Linked DNA regions of Catenuloplanes indicus. The protein of the gene in region 2 interacts with the protein of the main gene of each other region in a pairwise test. Links are inferred from orthologs where the notes say so. Each region holds a gene or a part of one and is shown on either strand. Other genes may lie near its edges. The genes, in order: J2S42_RS21960 and J2S42_RS27950.

The links.
Region 1: the proteins of J2S42_RS27950 (region 2) and J2S42_RS21960 interact in binary tests that used the Escherichia coli proteins (3 or more experiments, as listed by UniProt). The link is inferred for Catenuloplanes indicus from one-to-one orthologs.

The regions. Positions count from the first base shown.
Region 1 is NZ_JAUSUZ010000001.1:4,882,838-4,892,876, forward strand. What follows is about bases 955-3,954. They hold J2S42_RS21960 (sulfurtransferase TusA family protein), read right to left. Parts: upstream 2,575-3,954; coding sequence 2,335-2,574; downstream 955-2,334. Other genes in these bases: J2S42_RS21955 (hypothetical protein), read left to right, coding at 955-2,274; J2S42_RS21965 (glycosyltransferase 87 family protein), read right to left, coding at 2,558-3,954. Also shown: J2S42_RS21950 (deoxyribonuclease IV), read left to right, coding at 1-193; more of J2S42_RS21955, read left to right, coding at 241-954; more of J2S42_RS21965, read right to left, coding at 3,955-4,510; J2S42_RS21970 (transglycosylase domain-containing protein), read right to left, coding at 4,642-6,933; J2S42_RS21975 (DUF5318 domain-containing protein), read right to left, coding at 7,700-8,119; J2S42_RS21980 (PadR family transcriptional regulator), read left to right, coding at 8,284-8,922; J2S42_RS21985 (inositol-3-phosphate synthase), read left to right, coding at 8,966-10,039. UniProt on the Escherichia coli protein: Sulfur carrier protein involved in sulfur trafficking in the cell. Part of a sulfur-relay system required for 2-thiolation during synthesis of 2-thiouridine of the modified wobble base 5-methylaminomethyl-2-thiouridine (mnm(5)s(2)U) in tRNA.
Region 2 is NZ_JAUSUZ010000001.1:6,158,037-6,167,877, forward strand. The notes cover bases 4,276-7,077. They hold J2S42_RS27950 (cysteine desulfurase family protein), read left to right. Parts: upstream 4,276-4,988; coding sequence 4,989-6,167; downstream 6,168-7,077. Other genes in these bases: J2S42_RS27945 (electron transfer flavoprotein subunit alpha/FixB family protein), read left to right, coding at 4,276-4,751; mnmA (tRNA 2-thiouridine(34) synthase MnmA), read left to right, coding at 6,217-7,077. Also shown: J2S42_RS27910 (hypothetical protein), read left to right, coding at 132-503; J2S42_RS27915 (PLD nuclease N-terminal domain-containing protein), read right to left, coding at 559-942; J2S42_RS27920 (DUF202 domain-containing protein), read right to left, coding at 988-1,302; J2S42_RS27925 (YidH family protein), read right to left, coding at 1,299-1,676; J2S42_RS27930 (GNAT family N-acetyltransferase), read left to right, coding at 1,735-2,556; J2S42_RS27935 (hypothetical protein), read right to left, coding at 2,563-2,718; J2S42_RS27940 (electron transfer flavoprotein subunit beta/FixA family protein), read left to right, coding at 2,998-3,777; more of J2S42_RS27945, read left to right, coding at 3,795-4,275; more of mnmA, read left to right, coding at 7,078-7,299; J2S42_RS27960 (uroporphyrinogen decarboxylase/cobalamine-independent methonine synthase family protein), read left to right, coding at 7,323-8,339; J2S42_RS27965 (aminotransferase class IV family protein), read left to right, coding at 8,339-9,133; J2S42_RS27970 (TrpB-like pyridoxal phosphate-dependent enzyme), read right to left, coding at 9,130-9,841. UniProt on the Escherichia coli protein: Master enzyme that delivers sulfur to a number of partners involved in Fe-S cluster assembly, tRNA modification or cofactor biosynthesis. Catalyzes the removal of elemental sulfur from cysteine to produce alanine.

The DNA.
Region 1 (10,039 bases), 1.3 Mb from region 2 along the record:
CTGCAACGACTCGCGGGACGAGTTCGACTCGCGGCGCGACCGGCACGACAACATCGGGCACGGCATGATCGATCCGGAGCTGCTGGTCGGCGTGATCCGGGCGGCGGACGCACCGGTGATCGTGGAGACTCCGGGCGGCGCCGAGGGGCAGAGCGCCGACATCACGTTCCTGCGCAACCGTATCGGCGTCTAGACCGTCTTCACCGGCGTGCATACGAGACCACAAGGGGCAGTCGAGCGATGAGTACGGACAAACCGCAGCTCACCGGCGATGAGCAGGGCGGCGCCAAGGCTCCGGTGCCGGACCAGGCGGCCACCGCGACCAGAGCCGGCGACGACAAGGCCGTCGTCGCGGAGAAGGCGACCGCCGGGGCGAAGGCCGCCGGTGAGCCGGAGCGGAGTACGGCGGCGCTGCGGTCCGCGGCACCGGGCGAGGCGGCCACGGCCTCGAAACCGGCCGCGCGGCCCGGTGAGATGACCGTCGCCAAGGACCCGAACCGGGACCCGTTCGAGTCGTTCGGCCCGCCGCCACCGGTGCAGCTCACCCCGGTCGGCCGGGTGGCAGCCGCGGTACGCGGCGGGCTGACCCACGAGTGGACGATCGCGATCCTCGGCGGTCTGCTCTTCGCCGTGGTGATGACCTGGCCCACGCTGAAGTACCCGCTGCACACGATCCCGCAGGACATCTGGGACCCGACGCTGCAGGCCTGGCAGATGGCCTGGTCCGGGCACATCCTGCTGACCGACCCGGCGCGGCTGTGGGAGTCCAACACGTTCTATCCGAACGAGTTGAGCTTCGCGTTCTCCGACGCGCTGATCGGGTACGCGCCGGCCGGCATGATCGGCGAGGGACCGATCGCCGCGGTGCTGCGCTACAACATCATTTTCGTGCTGGCGTACGCGATGGTCTTCGTCGGCGGCTACGCGCTGGCCCGGCAGCTCGGCACCGGCCGGATCGCGGGCGCGGTCGCCGGCGCGGCGCTCGCGCTCGCGCCGTGGCGGCTGGCCCAGGCCGGTCACCTGCACGTCATGTCCAGCGGCGGCATCATGCTGGCGCTGGCGATGCTGGCCCGCGGCCACGGTTACTCACTGCGCCACGGCTACCGGCCGGAGAAGCGGCACGCCGGGTGGGCGCTGGCCGGCTGGCTGGTCGCGGCCTGGCAGCTCAGCCTCGGCTTCGGCATCGGGCTGCCGTTCGCGTACGCGCTGCTGCTGATCGTGGTGGTCTCACTGGTCACGTACCTGGTGAAACGATTCTGGGTGTGGACCGAGCCGAAGCCGTTCGGCTGGCGGCTGCTCGCGGCGGACGCGGGCGGTGGCCTGGTCTTCGGCGCGGTCGGCGCGCTGCTCGCGATCCCGTACTTCCGGGTCTCCGAGCTGTACCCGTACGCGAAGCGCAGCATCGAGGAGATCCAGCTCTACTCGCCGCCGCTACAGGGCTTCTTCACCGCGTCCGGCGAGTCCGCGGTCTGGGGCACGCTGCACGCACAGGCGCGGGACGCGTTGCCGTGGGCGCCGGAGATGACGCTGCTGCCCGGGTTCGCGCTGATCGGGCTCGCGACGGCCGGCCTGTTCTTCTCGATCTGGACGGTTCGGCAGCGGCTCCTGATGCTGGCCGGCGTGCTGGTCAGCGGCGCGCTGGCGATGGGCACCGAGTTCTTCGGCGGCACGTTCACCTACGTGCCGCTCTTCGAGTACCTGCCGGGCTGGCAGGGCATCCGCACGCCGGGTCGGCTGGTGCTGTGGACGACGATCTTCCTGGCGCTGCTGGCCGCGGGTGCGGTCGCGGCGTACTCGCGCCGGGCCGCCGACTTCTCCCGCGACCAGGTGCCGGCCCGGCCCGGCCTGCTGCTGCGCGTGGTCACGCTGCTGCCGCTGGTGGCGATACTGATCGAGGGTACGAACGCCACACCGCACCCGCTCGTGCCGCAGCAGCCGCTGGCGATGCGCACGGTGGACGGGCCGATGCTGGTGCTGCCCAGCGAGGGCGGCTGGGACCAGCACGTGATGCTCTGGTCGACCACCCGCTTCCAGCAGGTGACGAACGGTGGCAGCGGATTCACGCCGCAGCTCACCGACCAGATCCGGCAGTCCGCGGCGTCCTTCCCGGACCAGCCGAGCGTGGACTATCTGCGCAGCGTCGGCGTGCGGACCGTGGTGGTGCTGCGCGACCGGATCGGCGGTTCGGACCTCGCGGCCCGCGTCGACCTGCCGGTGGACTACCTCGGCATCACCCGCGAGGACATCGAGAACGCGGTGGTCTACCGGCTCTGACCAGCAGCGGAAACGACGAACGGCCCAGGCCGGCGACTGCCGGTCCGGGCCGTTTCGCGTTCAGGTCACACGGCGGACGTCGAAGGCCGCATGTTCCGGTGAGCCCAGGTATTCCTGGGACTTCATCCGGCACCAGGCCGGGATGTCGTTCGCGGCGGCCGGGTCGTCGGCCAGCACTCGGACCACCGCGCCGACCGGCAGCGCGGGGAGCCGCTTGGCCAGCGCGATCACCGGCAGTGGGCATCGCTGGCCGAGGCAGTCGAGGACCTCGGCCGGCGAGTCGTCACCGGCCGTCGTCATCGCCCGCCGACCGGCCGTCGCGGTCCACGTCCGGGTTTTCGGCCCCGGCCGGGTTCTCGCCCGCGGCCGGGCCGCCGCCCGCGGCTGAGCCATGGTTCGGGGAGGGTTCAGCCGAGCGGTCGCCGGTGGCCGGCGAGGTGGCGGACGCAGCCGCCGGGCCGGAGACGGACGTGCCGGCCCCAGAAGCGTCCACCGGGCCAGGGACGGCCGCCGGGCCGGACGCGGAGGTATCGACCCCCGAAGCGTTCGCCGGGCCGGAGACCGTTGCCGGCCCGGAAGTGGCCGCAGGGCCGGGATCAACCGCCGTGCCGGACGTCGCCGAGCCGGACGTCGGCGCCGTATCCACGCCGTCGCCGTCCGGGCCGGACACGTGGTGGCCGGCCGGGGGAGTGGACGGAGTCGCCGGGAGGTGGGCCGGTGGCGCGTCGGTGGCCACGCCGGCCCTACCGGTGCCGGGGCCCGCGCCCGCGAGTACCGGCAGCGGAGCCGGCCGGCCCCGGCCGAAGCGGCTGATCACCCACGGCGCGTCCGGTGCGCCGTCGAGGACGCCGCCGTCCGGGTCGTCCTCGTAGGTGGCGCGGACCGGGTCCTCCTCCGGGTGGCGGATCTCGCGGATCACGAACCAGCAGAGCGCCGCGACGGTGACCAGCCGCAGCGTGGACGCGAGCACGAACACGCCCTCCGGGAAGACCTGCTTGCCGGACGCGCCGAGCAGCTCGCCGTAGAACGCGACGAAGTACAGCACCTCGGCCGCCTGCCAGGCGAGGAACGCGCCCCAGCGCGGCCGGGCCAGCACCGCGAGCGGCAGCAGCCAGAGCACGAACTGCTGCGACCAGACCTTGTTGAAGATCAGGAATGCGGCCACCACCAGGAACAGCACCTGGGCCAGTCGCGGCCGGCGCGGCGCGGTCATGATCAGGTAGGCGACGCCGAGGCAGGCCAGGCCGAAGAGCGCGTAGCTGGTCCAGTTCAGCGCGGGATCGACGTTGTTACTGAACCACTCGAAGAGGCCCTGGTCGCCGGGGATCAGCGGGGCGAGCTTGCCGTCCAGGTACCGCCCGACGTACCAGAACGTGCCCCAGTCGATCGGCCGTTCCGTGTTCAGCTCGAAGAACCGGTTCCACGACTCGCGCCAGAGCAGGAACACCGGCGCGTTGACCGCGACCCAGGTGACCGCGCCGGTGCCGAACGTGATGAGCACCGGCCGGAGCTTCGCGGCCCGCAGCCCGAGGATGAGCAGCGGCCCGAAGATGAACAGCGGCCAGAGTTTGGCCGCGGCGCCGAGCCCGAGCAGCACACCGGCGAGCACCGGTTTGCTCTTCGCCCAGGCGTAGAGCCCCGCGGCGGCCAGACCGATCACCAGGAAGTCCCAGTTCACCGTGGCGGTGACGAACAGCGCGGGCGCGAGTGCGAACAGCGCCGCGTCCCACGGGCGGCGGCGGCGCAGCGCCAGGATGACGGCCGCGGTGGCGACCGCCAGCGCGGAGAGCACCAGCGCGTTCACGTCGTAGAAGAGCGTGCCCTGGTTGACCGCCGGGTTGTTCTCACCGTACGCGTGGACCGGCAGACCGAGCGCGCCCATGAAGTAGCCGGTGACGACCGGGTACTCCACCGGGTGGTCGCGGTACGGGACCTTGCCCTCGTTGAGCCCTTCGGCGTAGTAGAGCGCGAGCACGTCGGTGTAGCAGAACCGGGTGTACTGCACGTGGTTGTCCCAGGCGCCGTCGCGGCAGGGCGACTTCTGCACCCAGTGCAGCGCGAGCGTGAGGCAGACCAGCGCCAGCACGATCCGGGAGGCGGTCCAGAACGGTGTCGTCCCACCCCGGCCGGGCGCGGCGTGGTCGCCGAGCGGCCCGCCGATCGCCTCGGAGAGGCCACGGACGAACGGCTCCGACTGTCCGGGGTTGTCGACCCGCGGCTGCTGCTCGACGTTCATACGAGGCATCTTGCCGCATGACCCTGGGGAACCGGACACGGCCGTCGAAAGAAGATGCATCGATGAAAAAGAATGAGGCCGGTGCACACCTGGTGTGCACCGGCCTCATCGCGTATCAGACGGGTCGACCGCTAATCGTCGTCGTTCCCCGGCCCGCCCCCGCCGGGCACCCCCGGCAGAGCGGGTAGCCCGTCCGTCGGCGTGGGTGACGGCGTCTGGTTGCCACCGCCGTTGTTGTTGCCACCGCCGTTGTTGTTGCCACCGTTGTTGCCGCCGAAGAGGCAGGTGAAGTCGAACGGCTCACAGCTCGGCGACCCGTTCGGGTTGGGGTTCTGGTTCTCCGGCTTGTCCGGCGCCTTCGGCGACGGCGAGACACCGTTCGCGAGCACGCTCGGGTCACCGACGGAGCTGCCCTCCGGGAAGCTCTCCACCTTGTACTTCGCCGCCTTGTTCGCGGCGTTCATGAAGTCTTCCCAGATCTGGCCCGGCGTGTCACCGCCGTACATGTCGCTGCCGTCCGGGTCCTTGATCGCCGCTCGGGCGCCGGAGGTACCGACCCAGACGCCGGCCGCTATCTGCGTGGTGGCGCCGAGGTACCAGGCGTCACCGTTGGTGCCGCCCTCCTTGCCGAGCTCCCAGGTGCCGGACTTGGCGAACGCCGGACGGTCACCGGCGAGCGCGTGGTTGTTGCCGTCACTCGCACCGGGGATCTTCTGCAGCACCTTGAGCATGCTGTCTATCTGCTCGGTGTCGAACTTCTTCTCCGGCTTGATCTGCTCGCCGTTGACCTTGACCCACTCGCCGGTCGCGCTGTTCTTCTTCTCGACGCTGACCACGAAGTGGGCCTTGTTGTAGTCGCCGCGGTTGGCCAGCGTGGCGAGGCCGTTGACGTGCTCGATGACCTTCACCTTGTACTGACCGAAGCCGACCTCGACGTCGAACTTGCTCGGCGCGACCGCGGTCGGCTCGACCTCGGCGAGGTTGATCTCCTCGTCATCGTTGGTCCACATGGTGCGCACACCCGCGTCCCGGGCGACGGCGACGACCTTGTCCGGTCCCATCTCCTTGGTCATCCAGTAGAACGGGACGTTGAAGGAGTCGATCGTCATCTTCTCCAGCGAGCAGTACTTGCCGCAGGCCGGGTCCTCACGGCCGGCGTTGGAGATCTCGCGGCCGCCGCGCTCCTCGTCGACGTTCTTGGTGGAGTCCCAGTACGACTCCATCGACATGCCCTCGCGCAGGCCAGCCGCGAGCGTGTACATCTTGAACGTCGAGCCCGGCGGGTGACCGCCGTTGCGACCGGCGAAGTCGAAGCCGGCGCCGTCGTCACCGCCGTAGTAGGCGAGCACCTGGCCATTGGTCGGGTCGATCGCGACCAGCGCGGCCTGGTGGTTCTCCGCGGTCTTGCTCATCGGCGAGGACTTGCTCTTACGCGAGGCCGCCTCTTCCGCCGCCTTCTGCATGGCCGGGTTGATCGAGACCTTGACCCGGTACGGCCGCTGCTGCCAGTCGGTTATGCCCATCTCGGCCAGTTCGTCCTTGACGTAGTTCAGGACGTGACCGACCGGCTTGTTGTTGACGCACTCCGCTTGGCAGGCGTTCGGATCGTACTTGGCCAGGCTCTTCTCCGGGAACTCGGCCTTCGCCCGCTCATCCGCGGTGATCCAGCCCATCTCGGCCATATTGTTGAGCGTGTACGCCCAGCGCTCCTTCGCGGCCTCCGGGTTACGCGCGGGGTCGTAGCCCTGGTGGCCACCCGGCACCGGTTCCGGCTGCTTGATGACGGAGGCGAGCACGGCGGCCTCGGACGCGGTGATCGCGCCCTCCTCGCCGGGCATCTTCGTGACCGTCTTGTTGAAGTAGGCCTTCGCGGCCGCCTCGATGCCCTCGGCGCCACGGCCGAACCAGATCGCGTTGAGGTACAACGAGATGATCTGGTCCTTGTCGTAGTTGTCCTCGATCTTGCGGGCCAGCAGCGCTTCGCGGATCTTGCGGTTGTAGTTGATGCCGGTCAGCTCCGCGGCGTGCCGCGCGTACTGCTGGGTGATCGTGGACGCGCCCTGGGTGTCGCCGCCGGAGATGTTGTTCCAGGCGGCGCGGGCGATGCCCTTCATGTCGATGCCGGAGTGGTCGTAGAAGCCCTTGTCCTCGGCCGCCGCGACCGCGTGCTTGACCAGCGGATTGATCTTCTCGTCCGGCACCACGGTCCGGTTGTGCTCGCCGAGCTTCGTCATCTCCGAACCGTCCGCGTACGCGATCGTGGAGATCTCCGGCTCGAACGTGTTGATGTCCGGCACGTCGTCGAACGCGTACGTAAGGCCGACGATGCCGATGCCGGCCGTCATGATGACGACCGCGAACGCCGCTATCGACCAGTTGGCGATCTTGCGGCGCTTGGCGCGCTTCGCGGCCTCGGGGTCCATCGACCCGGCGGCACGGCTGCGGCGACCGGGGCCGGTACCGCCCGGCCCGGAGTCGCCGGGGCCGGCCGGGGAGACCGGACGGACGCTGGCACGACCCGGCACGGCCCGGCCGACCGGTGCACCACCGACTGCGGCACCACCGACTGCGGCACCACCGACCGCGGCACCACCGACGGCCGCGCGGCCCGGCACACCCGGTCGTGCGGAACCGACCGACGCGGATCCCGAGCTGCCCGGCACACGGGCGCCACCGACCGCGGCACTGCCGCCGACCGAGGCACGCCCGGGGACGCCGCCGACGGACGCCGATCCGGAGCTGCCCGGCACGCGGGCGCCACCGACGGCACCGCTGCCGCCCACGGAGGCACGTGCGCTGGGCGGCCCACCGGGCCGAGCGCTGCCGGAGGCACGCGGGGGCACGCCTCCACCGGGCCGGGCACCGTTACCCGGCCAGCCGCCGGACGCACCGGCACCGCCGTAGCGGTCGTCCGGCTCACCGGAGCCCGGCATCCGGCCTCCGCCCGGACCGGAGGCCCGGTCATGCGGAGAACTGGGTTCGCCGTACGCGTTCATTCGTCACACCCTGCCGGTCGCGGTGGCGCGAGTCGACGACCCTGGGGGTGGCCGTGAGCTTCGCCACGAACGGACACAAGGGGCGCGGCAGCACATACCGCCGCCCCTTCACTTGACTTTGTAGCCGTTACATCCGCAAAAAACGGACTTATCGGGCTAACGATCTGATTTGCATCTCCGACCCACGAGCGCGTCACCGTTCCGCCCCTCGTCTACGGCCGGAATCGCCACCGGGTTCATCCGCCTCCAGGCCCTCGCGGCCCAGCAGGAACTGCTCTACCAGGTGGTTCCAGGAGCAGCCCTGGCACACCTCCACTACGTACACCTGAAACTCACTCAGCGTCATCGCCAGCATCGGAAGCTCGGCCAGCTTGCGCGCCTGACCGGCGGACTGCTTGAGCTCATCACCATAGATGTAGTGCACGAGAGTGAGGTTCTCCCGGCGGCACATCGGACACCGCTCCTCGGTCGGCTCACCGTGGAAACGTGCCGCGTTCTTGAGGTAGGGGGAGGCGTCGCAGACCTCATGGACGCCCACCCTGCCCGAATGCACGTCACGCAGCACTGCTCGCCTCTGGAGCGAGTAGTCCACCACCTGCCGCTGCGTGCGCACGGACTGAAGAGTAACGGCTCCCGGCCCAAGAGGCGACAACGCTCACTTTCCGTGACAGTCAGTGGCCGACACGAACGTTTGACGGCACATCGTTTGCGCATCGGCCATCCCTCGTTCTACGGTTCGATGTATCGGGCCGATACATCGGGCGAGAGGAGACGGCCGTGCTGGAGTTCGCGATCCTCGGGCTGCTCTCCGAGTCCGCCATGCACGGCTACGAACTGCGCAAGGAACTGGGCACCAAGCTCGGCCCGATCCGCGCGGCGATCAGCTACGGCACGCTCTACCCGACGCTCAAGCGGCTCCAGCTGGCCGGCTGGATCACGCAGGCCGGTGAGACGCCCGCGACCGCGGACGAGGTGCCGGCGCTGACCAGCCGGCGCGGCCGGATCGTCTACAAGATCACCGCCGAGGGCAAGGAACGGTTCGCTGAGCTGCTCGCGCACGCCGGGCCGGAGACCTTCGACGACGCGGGCTTCAACGTGCACTTCGCGTTCTTCGCGCGCACCGACCGCGCCACCCGGCTGCGCATCCTGGAGGGCCGCCGCCGGAAGGTCGAGGAGCGGCGCGAGGGCCTGCGCAACCTGCTGGCCCGGGCCAGCGAGCGGATCGACGCGTACACGCTGGAGCTGCAACGCCACGGCCTGGACGCGTGCGAGCGCGAGGTCCGCTGGCTGGAGGAGCTGATCGCGAGCGAGCGCTCCGGCCACGGCCCCGGCCGCGACAACACTGGCGGCCCCGGCCGCGACAAACTCCCGCCCTCGACCGGCACCGCCGCCGGGGAGGAGCCGGGCCCGTCATGACAGGTGACCTGTCGTGCTGACCAAAAGTAAGGAGGCAAGCGGGATGGGTTCCGTCCGCGTGGCCATCGTCGGTGTGGGTAACTGCGCCTCGTCCCTGGTCCAGGGTGTGGAGTACTACCGGGACGCCGACCCGAACGACCGGGTTCCCGGCCTCATGCACGTCACGTTCGGCGACTATCACGTCTCGGACGTGACGTTCGTCGCGGCGTTCGACGTGGACGCCAAGAAGGTCGGCCGTGACCTGGCCGAGGCGATCGTGGCGAGCGAGAACAACACGATCAAGCTCGCCGACGTGCCGCCGACCGGCGTGCAGGTGCAGCGCGGCCCGACGTTCGACGGTCTCGGCCAGTACTACCGCGAGATCATCGAGGAGTCGGACGAAGAGCCGGTGGACGTGGTGCAGGCGCTGCGCGACGCTCAGGTCGACGTCGTCGTGGCGTACCTACCGGTCGGCTCCGAGGAGGCGGCGAAGTTCTACGCGCAGGCCGCGATCGACGCCGGCTGCGCGTTCGTCAACGCGCTGCCGGTCTTCATCGCCTCCGACCCGGCGTGGGCGCAGAAGTTCACCGACGCGGGCCTCCCGATCGTCGGCGACGACATCAAGAGCCAGGTCGGCGCCACCATCGTGCACCGCGCACTGGCGAAGCTGTTCGAGGACCGCGGCGTCGAGCTGCTGCGCACGTACCAGCTGAACTTCGGCGGCAACATGGACTTCATGAACATGCTGGAGCGCAACCGGCTGATCTCGAAGAAGATCTCCAAGACGCAGTCGGTGACGTCCCAGATCCCGCACGAGATGGTCAAGAGCGACGTACACATCGGACCGTCCGACCACGTGCCGTGGCTGGACGACCGCAAGTGGGCTTACATCCGGCTGGAGGGCAAGGCGTTCGGCGACGTGCCGCTGAACGCGGAGCTCAAGCTCGAGGTGTGGGACTCGCCGAACTCGGCCGGCGTGATCATCGACGCGGTCCGCGCCGCGAAGATCGCGCTGGACCGCAAGGTCGGCGGCCCGATCCTCTCCGCCTCGTCCTACTTCATGAAGTCCCCGCCGGTGCAGTACTCCGACCACGACGCGCACGCGTCAGTGGACAAGTTCATCGCCGGTGAGATCGAG
Region 2 (9,841 bases):
CGGGCATCAACCGTTCAGCTATAACTGAGGGTCATCGTACGGTTTCTTTTAGTGAAGTCCGGAAAGTCCGACATGATCCTCTCAGTGCCTGATTACGGGCACTCTGAAGGGAGATGTCTGAGATGCGAAGTGTGAAGCGTTCCGTTGCCCTGGCTCTCGTCGCCGTCGCGGCCGGCGGTGCGGTGAGCCTGAGCGCGGCCGGTGCCGCCCAGGCCGCGCCGTCGTTCGAGGCCGCCACGATCGCCGCGGTACACCAGGACCGGGACCGGGACCGGGACCGGGACCACGACTGGGACCGCTGGGACCGCGACCGCGGCCACGGCTGGGGTCACGGGTGGGGCCACAAGCGGGCGAACTGGCAGTACGCCGGCAGCTACCGCAACAAGCGCGCCTGCGAGCGGGTCGCCTGGCTGGGCGAGCGCTCGGACCGCTGGGACGACTCGAAGTGCGTCGGCAGCGGCTGGGGCGTGAAGCTGTTCGTCAAGAAGTACCGCTGGAGCTGAGAAACGACGCGGCCGGGCGTACCCCTCGGGGTGCGCCCGGCCGTTCGGCGTTCCGTCAGGCGTCGCCGTTGCGCAGCTCCGGGTTCTTCGGGTCCTCGTCGCGGCGCAGCTCCTCCTCGCGCCGGCGGAGGTCCTCCTCCCACCGCTCGAACTGCTCCCGGTCGCGGCGTGCCTTGTCCGCGTCCAGCGTGCGCAGGAAGTCCGGGTCGTCGTCCGGCGCGAGCGGCCGGCGCGGTGCCTGTGCACCGCGGTCCGGCCGGGCCCTTCCGGCCATGAACCAGAGGACCGGGCCGGCCACCGGGAGCAGCACGATCACCGCCGCCCACGCCAGTCGCGGCAGGCGGCGGATCTCCTCCGGCTCCGCGGAGAGGCAGCTGATCAGGGCCACGACCGCCATCGCGATCTGCAGCAGGAAGACGAGCGCGAACAGTCGAGCCATGCCGCAATGATGCCGCGCAAAACGGCCGATCGGCAGCCGGAGGCATCAGAGGATCATCAGGACGGCACCGATCAGGGCGTATCCGACCGCCAGAATCGCGCACAGTAGCAGTGTGCGGCCGTTCAGTGAGGTGCGGCCGTGCCGCAGGTCCGCTACCCGGCGCCGCACCACGACCAGCGCGGTCGCGCACGCGGCGAGCGCGGCCAGCGCACCGGCCGCGGCCACCGGCACGCCACCGTCCGAGGTGAGCGCGAGCCGCAACGCCAGCAGCGTGACCGTGGCGAACGACAGCGCGGTCCGCCGCCAGGCCAGCCCGGTCCGGATGATCGGCACGCCCGGCCCGTGCACCGGCTGGGTCATCGGAACGCCTGGAGCAGCAGCGTCGCCGCGAGGACCAGCGCGCCCAGCGTGACGCCGCCGGCCAGCAGCGCCGGGAAGTGCGACGGCGGCAGGTCCTCGTCCAGGCGCATGGCCCGCTCGGTGCGCGTCCAGTGCCGCACCGAGTGGAACGCGACCGCGCCGCCGAGCAGCAGCAGCACCACCGCGATCGTCTCGCGCAGGTACGTCGCCGGCATTCGCGGCAGGAACTGGAACGCGGCCAGCCCGCCCGCCACCAGCGCCAGCCCGGTACGCACCCAGGCGAGGAACGTGCGCTCGTTCGCCAGCGAGAAGCGGTAGTCCGGGGTGGAGCCGACCCGCTGCACGTCCCGGGGATCGAACCAGCTCTTGAGCAGCGCGCGCACGCCACCGACCCTAACCGGCTCGCGTGAACAACCGGGCTGTGATGGGCTGATGAGCGTGACCACACCGGATCTTGACGCCGCCGCCCTGCTCGCCACGTACGACGCCCAGCTGCGGGCACACCTGCCGGACCCGTTGCCGGCCGGCGCGACCGTGGAGCGGGACGGCCCGCTGGTTCGGCTGCGCGGGCTGGACGAGGGCGGGTTCATCACGTACACCGACCTCGGCGGGCTGGACGGCCCGGAACTGGACGCGCTGATCGCCCGGCAGACCGCGCTCTTCACCGAGCTCGGCGAGAGCGTGGAGTGGAAGCTGCACGGCCACGACCTGCCGCGCGACCTGCCGGACCGGCTGACCGCGGCCGGTTTCGCGCCGGAGGAGCGGGAGACCGTGGTGGTCGGCGCGGTCGCGCCACTCGCGGCCGCGGTGCCGGTGGTGCCTGAGGGGGTACGGCTGCGCGAGGTCTCGTCGCGCGCGGAGCTGGACCGGATCGCCCGGCTCGGCGAGACCATCCATCCCGGCACGTCGCGGGAGTGGTGGGCGGACGCGATGGAACGAGAGATCGCGGCCGGTCCGCAGTCGGTCACGATCGTGGTGGCGGAGACCGACGACGAGGCCCGCACACTGGTCTGCGCGGCCTGGATCCGCTACGTCGGCGGCACCGCGTTCGGCACGCTGTGGGGCGGCGGCACGCACCCGGACCACCGGCGGCGCGGCATCTACAAGTCGCTGGTGGCGTACCGGGCCCGGCTCGCCGACCGGCGAGGGTTCACGTTGCTGCAGGTGGACGCGTCGGACGAGAGCCGGCCGATCCTGGAGCGGCTGGGCTTCACGGCACTGACCACCACCACGCCGTACGTCTTCCGGCCGTAACGAAGCTCAGACGCTCCAGAGCGCGCGGACGGCGTCGCGGACGCACTCGTCGCGGAGCCGTCCGCAGACGCAGCGATGATCGTCAGGGCGTTTGCGCCGGTGATGGCCGAACGAGACCAGGCTGTCGAGGAACCACGACTCCGGTGGCGCAATCCGTCGCACCGGGGCGATTTGCACTGACATATCACCACTCCTCCCGCTGGCTCGACTCTAGCGGGTTTCGGGTGCGCGGGGGTGAGGTGTGTCACTCTCCGTACCCGTATCCGACAACCTACTACTAAGTAACATGGGTCGTGGTCAGGTCCACACGCATGGTGGTTGACCCTGGAGACGCAGCCGAGCAAGCCTGAACCAGCCCCCGGCTCACCGCGGGCTCCGGTTCCGGACGAGAATTCGTGACGTCGGGCGAGAACCGTTTAACAGGAGGGTCGTCGAAGCGCGATGAACATTGTGGTACTGGTCAAGCAGGTACCGGACTCCGGTGCCGAACGGTCTCTGCGTGCCGACGACAACACCGTTGACCGCGGTGCGGCGAGCAACGTCATCAACGAGATGGACGAGTACGCGATCGAGGAGGCGCTGCGCCTCACCGAGGCGCACGGCGGCGAGGTCACGGTGCTGACCATGGGCCCGTCCGGCGCCACCGAGTCGATCCGCAAGGCGCTGTCCATGGGCCCGGCCAAGGCCGTGCACATCCTCGACGACGCGCTGCACGGCTCCTGCGCCGTCGCCACCTCCAAGGTGATCGCGACCGCGCTCGGCCGGCTGAACGCGGACGTCGTCCTCTGCGGCTCGGAGTCGACCGACGGCCGCGTCCAGGTGCTCCCGCACATGCTCGCGGAGCGGCTCGGCGTCGCCGCGCTCACCGGCGCGCGCAAGCTGACCGTGGACGGCAGCACGCTGACCGTCGAACGGCAGACCGACGAGGGGTACGAGGTGGTCACCGCCTCGACGCCGGCCGTCGTCTCGGTGTGGGACACGATCAACGAGCCGCGGTACCCGTCCTTCAAGGGCATCATGGCCGCGAAGAAGAAGCAGGTGGAGACGCTGTCCCTCGCCGACCTGGGCGTCGACGCGTCCGAGGTCGGCTTCGCGGGCGCCACCAGCACCGTGGTCGAGCACGCGCAGCGCCCGCCGCGCTCGGCCGGTCAGAAGGTCGTCGACGAGGGCGAGGCCGGCGTCCGGCTGGTCGAGTTCCTCGCCACCGAGAAGTTCGTCTGAGAAGGGGGTACCGAGACATGGCAGAGGTTCTCGTCGTCGTCGAGGCCGCCGCCTCGGGCGTGAAGAAGGTCACGCTGGAGCTGCTCACGCTCGCGCGGCAGATCGGCACGCCGTCCGCGGTCGTGCTCGGCGGGCCCGGCGCCGCGGAGGCGCTCACGCCGAAGCTCGCGGAGTACGGCGCGGAGAAGATCTACGCGGCGGAGAGCGAGGAGATCGACGGCTACCTGGTCGCGCCGAAGGCGACCGTGGTGGCCGAGCTGGTCAAGCGCGTCTCCCCGGCCGCCGTGCTGCTCGCCTCCAGCCAGGAGGGCAAGGAGATCGCGGCCCGGCTGGCGATCAAGCTGGACAACGGTGTGCTCACCGACGCGGTCGGGCTGGAGGCGGACGGCACCGCCACCCAGGTCGCGTTCGCCGGTGCCACCATCGTCAAGTCCAAGGTCACCCGCGGCCTGCCGATCGTGGCGCTCCGGCCGAACTCGCTGACCCCCGCGCCGGCCCCGGCGTCCCCGTCGGTCGAGCCGCTCCCGGTCACCGTGACCGAGACGGACAAGCTGGCGAAGGTGGTCGAGCGGGTCGCGGAGCAGAAGGGTGCGCGCCCGGAGCTCTCCGAGGCGTCCGTGGTCGTCTCCGGCGGCCGTGGCGTCGGCGGCGCGGACGGCTTCAAGCTGGTCGAGGAGCTGGCCGACCTGCTCGGCGGCGCGGTCGGTGCGTCCCGCGCGGCGGTCGACTCCGGTTTCTACCCGCACCAGTACCAGGTCGGGCAGACCGGCAAGACGGTGTCGCCGCAGCTGTACGTCGCGCTCGGCATCTCCGGCGCGATCCAGCACCGGGCCGGCATGCAGACGTCGAAGACGATCGTCGCGGTGAACAAGGACGGCGAGGCGCCGATCTTCGAGCTGGCCGACTACGGCGTGGTGGGCGATCTGAACAAGGTGGTCCCGCAGGCCGCTGAGGAGATCCGCAAGCGCAAGTAGGTCCGTCGGTGTCGGTCTGCCGACACTGATGACGTCCGATCACCGGCGTCCCGGGGCCGGGCACACCTGTCGTGGTGTGCCCGGCCCTTACGTATGTCCTGCTCCCGGCCGGGCTTTGTGGCCGGCGTCGAGTGCTCTTCCCCCGTACCGTGGCAGATCTTGGGTTTTGAGCGGCGGCGCGCAGACTGCGGTCCGGGCCGATGGAGCGAACGGTAAGGACCGGTAGGCTGAGGGGTGATGGCCTACCTGGATCACGCCGCGACCACGCCGATGCTCAGCGAGGCGCTCGAGGCATACGTCGCCACGGCCCGCGAGGTCGGCAACGCGTCGTCGTTGCACGCCGCGGGCCGCCACGCACGTCAGCGCGTCGAGGAGTCCCGGGAACGGATCGGTGCCGCGCTCGGCGCCCGGCCCTCCGAGGTGATCTTCACGAGCGGCGGGACCGAGAGCGACAACCTCGCGGTCAAGGGCATGTTCTGGGCACGCCGCGCGACCGACGCGGCCCGCACGCGGGTGGTCGCCAGTGGTGTCGAGCATCACGCGATCATGGACTCGGTCGACTGGCTGGTCGCGCACGAGGGCGCGGCCGCGGGCTGGCTCGACGCGGACCCGATCGGCCGGATCCGGCCCGCCACGCTCGAGGCCGAGCTGGACGCGTACGGCGACGCGATCGCGATGATCACCGTGATGTGGGCGAACAACGAGGTCGGCACCGTGCAGCCGATCGCGGAGCTGGCCGCGCTCGCGGCCGCGCGCGGCATCCCGTTCCACACCGACGCGGTGCAGGCCGTCGGCCAGGTCCCGGTCGACTTCGGCGCCAGCGGCGCGTCCGCGCTCACCGTCACCGGGCACAAGCTGGGCGGCCCGGTCGGCGTCGGCGCGCTGCTGCTCGGCCGCGACGTCGCGGTCACGCCGCTGCTGCACGGCGGCGGCCAGGAGCGCGACGTCCGCTCCGGCACGCTGGACGCGGCCGGCATCGTCGCGTTCGCGGTCGCGGTCGAGACCGCGGTCAAGAACCAGCAGGAGTACGCGGCCCGCGTCGGCGGTCTCCGCGACCGGCTCGTCGCCGGCGTGCGCGAGGCGGTGCCGGACGCGATCCTGAACGGCGCGCCCGAGGACCGGCTGCCCGGCAACGCGCACTTCTCGTTCCCCGGCTGCGAGGGCGACGCGCTGCTGCTCCTGCTGGACGCGCAGGGCATCGACTGCTCCACCGGCTCGGCCTGCTCCGCCGGTGTCGCGCAGCCGTCGCACGTGCTGGTCGCGATGGGCGCGGACGACGACCGCGCCCGCTCGTCCCTGCGCTTCACGCTCGGCCACACCTCGACCCCGGCGGACGTGGACGCGCTGCTCACCGCGCTGCCCGCCGCGGTCGAGCGGGCCCGCCGGGCCGGGGTGATCAAATCGGTTCTCGGCTGAGCCACTAGTACGGTTGAGCTGAGAGCCTTACCCGGGGAGGGTGTTTCACGTGCGTGTTCTGGCGGCGATGTCCGGCGGTGTCGACTCGGCGGTGGCGGCGGCCCGCGCCGTCGACGCCGGTCACGACGTGACCGGCGTCCACCTGGCGCTCTCGCGCAACCCGCAGACGTTCCGGACCGGCGCGCGCGGCTGCTGCACGATCGAGGACTCGCGGGACGCGCGCCGCGCCGCGGACGTGCTCGGCATCCCGTTCTACGTGTGGGACATGGCCGAGCGTTTCCACGCGGACGTGGTCGACGACTTCGTCGCGGAGTACGCGGCCGGCCGCACGCCGAACCCGTGCCTGCGCTGCAACGAGAAGATCAAGTTCGCCGCGGTGCTGGACCGGGCGATCGCGCTCGGCTTCGACGCGGTGGTCACCGGCCACCACGCCCGGCTCGGCGCGGACGGCCTGCTCCGCCGCAGCGTCGACCTGCCCAAGGACCAGTCGTACGTGCTGGCCGTGCTCAACCGCGCGCAGCTGGACCGGTCGATGTTCCCGCTCGGCTCGTCCACCAAGGCGGACGTGCGCGCCGAGGCCGCCGCGCGCGGGCTGGGCGTCGCGGAGAAGCCGGACTCGCACGACATCTGCTTCATCGCGGACGGCGACACCCGCGGCTTCCTGGAGTCGAAGCTCGGCTCCGCGCCCGGCGACATCGTCGACTCGACGACCGGCGAGGTGGTGGGCGCGCACGGCGGCGCTTACGCGTACACCGTGGGGCAGCGCAAGGGCCTGGGACTGACCGTGCCGGCCGCGGACGGCCGGCCGCGCTACGTGCTGTCGATCACCCCGAAGACGAACACGGTGACCGTCGGCCCGGCCGCGGCGCTGGAGGTGTCCACGGTGTTCGCGGGCAAGCCGGTCTGGACCGGGCTGCCCGGCACGCCGGCCGGGCCGCTGGACTGCGTGGTGCAGCTGCGCGCGCACGGCGAGACGTACCCCGCGCGGGTGTCGGTGACCGGCGACGGCGGCCTGGTGGCGGCGCTGTCCACCCCGGCGCGCGGCGTGGCGGCCGGTCAGGCGCTGGTCGTCTACCGGCCGGACACGGACGGCGACATCGTGCTGGGCTCCGGGACGATCACGCACACCTGAGCGCGCTCAGTAGAGTCGGCGGTATGAGCGACGCAGCGGTGTGGCCGTGGCCGGAAGGGGCGGCGACCGGGATCGGATCGCTGCCGGGAAGCGATGTCGCCGAGGCCCAGCGGGTGGTCCTCGGTGAGTTCCCCGACTTCCCGCACCTGCCGGAGCTGCCCGGGCGTGGCCCGGGCGCGGACCTGATCGGCCGCGGCGCCGGCTTCCTGGTCGAACTGCCGGTCGAGCTCTACGCCGGCCGCTGGCGCGTCGCGTCCCGGCCCGGCAAGGACCTCCGTCGTACGCGTGACCTGCTGGACCGCGACGTCGACCAGCTGACCGAGCAGGCCGGCGAGTTCACCGGACCGGTCAAGGTGCAGGCGGCCGGCCCGTGGACGCTCGCCGCGAGCATCGAGCTGCCGATCGGCGGCCGGCTGCTGCGCGATCACGGCGCGGTCCGCGACCTGACCGCGTCGCTGGCCGAGGGCGTGGCCGCGCACGTGCGGGACGTCGCGGCCCGGCTGCCCGGCGCCACCGTCGTGCTCCAGCTGGACGAGCCGTCGATGCCGGCCGCGCTGGCCGGGCGGGTGCCGACCGAGAGCGGGCTGGGCACGTACCGCGCGGTCGAGGCGACGCTCGCGGCGGAGCTGCTCCGCCAGGTGGTGGACGCGGCCGGCGTACCGGTCGTGGTGCACTGCTGCGCGCCGGACGTGCCGCTGGACGTGATCCGGTCGTCCGGCGCCACCGGCATCGCTCTGGACCTGTCGCTGGTCAAGCGGCTGGACCCGCTCGGCGAGGCGCTGGACGCGGGCCTGGGCCTGCTGGCCGGCGCCGCACCCACCCGGCCGTCGTCCGGCACCGCCGCGGTCTCGTCCGCCGCGGTCGCGGACCGGGTCCGGAAGGTGTGGCGCGAGCTGGGCTTCCCGGCCGCGCAGCTGGCCCGGCAGGTGGTGGTGACGCCGGCGTGCGGCCTGGCCGGTGCGACCCCGGCGTACGCGCGCGCCGTGCTGGCCGCCTGCCGCGACGCCGGCCGCCGGCTGCACGAGGACGCGCTGAGCTGATGACGGTCGCGCGGATCGACGGCGCCGAGGCCACGGCGGAGCAGCTGCGCGCGCTGGCGTTGACCAACTACGGGCACTTCACGTCCCTGCAGGTGCGCGCCGGTGCCGTGCACGGCCTGACATACCACCTGGAGCGGCTGGACCGGCAGTCGCACGCGCTGTTCGGCCGCGGCCTGGACGGCACGCGGGTGCGGGGATTGCTGCGCGACGCGCTGACCGGGACGCCGGACGCGTCGGTCCGGGTCACGGTCTTCTCCGGCGAGGGCCGCCGGCCCAGCGCGGTCGCGCCCGCGGAACCGCACGTGCTGGTCACCGTGGACCCGCCGATCCCGCCGCTGACGTCGCCGCCGCGGGTCCGCACGGTGCCGTACGAGCGCGACCTGCCCGAGGTGAAGCACGTCGCCACGTTCGGCCTGACCTGGCACTGGCGCCGCGCGCAGGCCGAGGGCTTCGACGACGCGCTGTTCGTCGACCGCAACGGCCTGATCAGCGAGGGTACGGTGTGGAACGCCGGCTTCTCCGACGGCGACCGGGTGATCTGGCCCGCGGCCGGCATGCTGCGCGGCGTGTCGATGCGGCTGCTCATGGACGGCCTGGACCGGCTGGGCGTGCCGTGGGAGGTGCGCCCGGTGCCGCTCGCGGACGTGTCCCGGTACCGGTTCGCGTTCGCCAGCAACTCGATCACCCCGGTCCGCCCGCTGGCCGCGATCGACGAGCGTGGCTTCGCGCCGGACGACGCGCTGACCGAGTTGCTGGAGTCCGCCTACCGCGCGATCCCGGCCGAGCCGCTCTAGAGCGCCTGTGGGAGCCCGGCCAGCGCGGCGTCCAGCTGGTCCGCAGGCAGCGCGTGGTCGGTCATCTCACCGGCCAGGTAGGCGCCGTACGCGGCCAGGTCGAGGTGGCCGTGCCCGCACAGCGCGGTCAGGATCACCTTCGGCTCGCCGGTCTCCCGGCAGCGCAGCGCCTCCTCGATGCAGGCGGCCAGCGCGTGCGTCGGCTCGGGCGCCGGGACGATGCCCTCGGTGCGGGCGAAGCGCACCCCGGCCGCGAAGCACTCGGACTGCGGGACCGCGACCGCCTCGATCAGGCCCAGCTCGTAGACGTGCGAGATCAGCGGCGACATGCCGTGGTAGCGCAGGCCGCCGGCGTGGATCGGGTCCGGGATGAAGTCGTGCCCGAGCGTGTGCATCTTCATCAGCGGCGTCAGGCCGGCCGTGTCGCCGAAGTCGTACGCGTAGCGGCCCCGGGTCAGTGACGGACAGCTGACCGGCTCGGCGGCGCGGATCGTCACGTCCAGCCGCCCGGCCAGCTTCTCGCGCAGGAACGGGAAGGTCAGCCCGCCGAAGTTGGACCCGCCGCCGGTGCAGCCGACGATCACGTCCGGGGTGACGCCGATCTTCGCGAACTGGAGCAGCGCCTCCTCGCCGATCACGGTCTGGTGCAGCAGCACGTGGTTGAGGACGCTGCCGAGCGCGTAGTTCGTGTCCGGGTGCCCCGCCGCG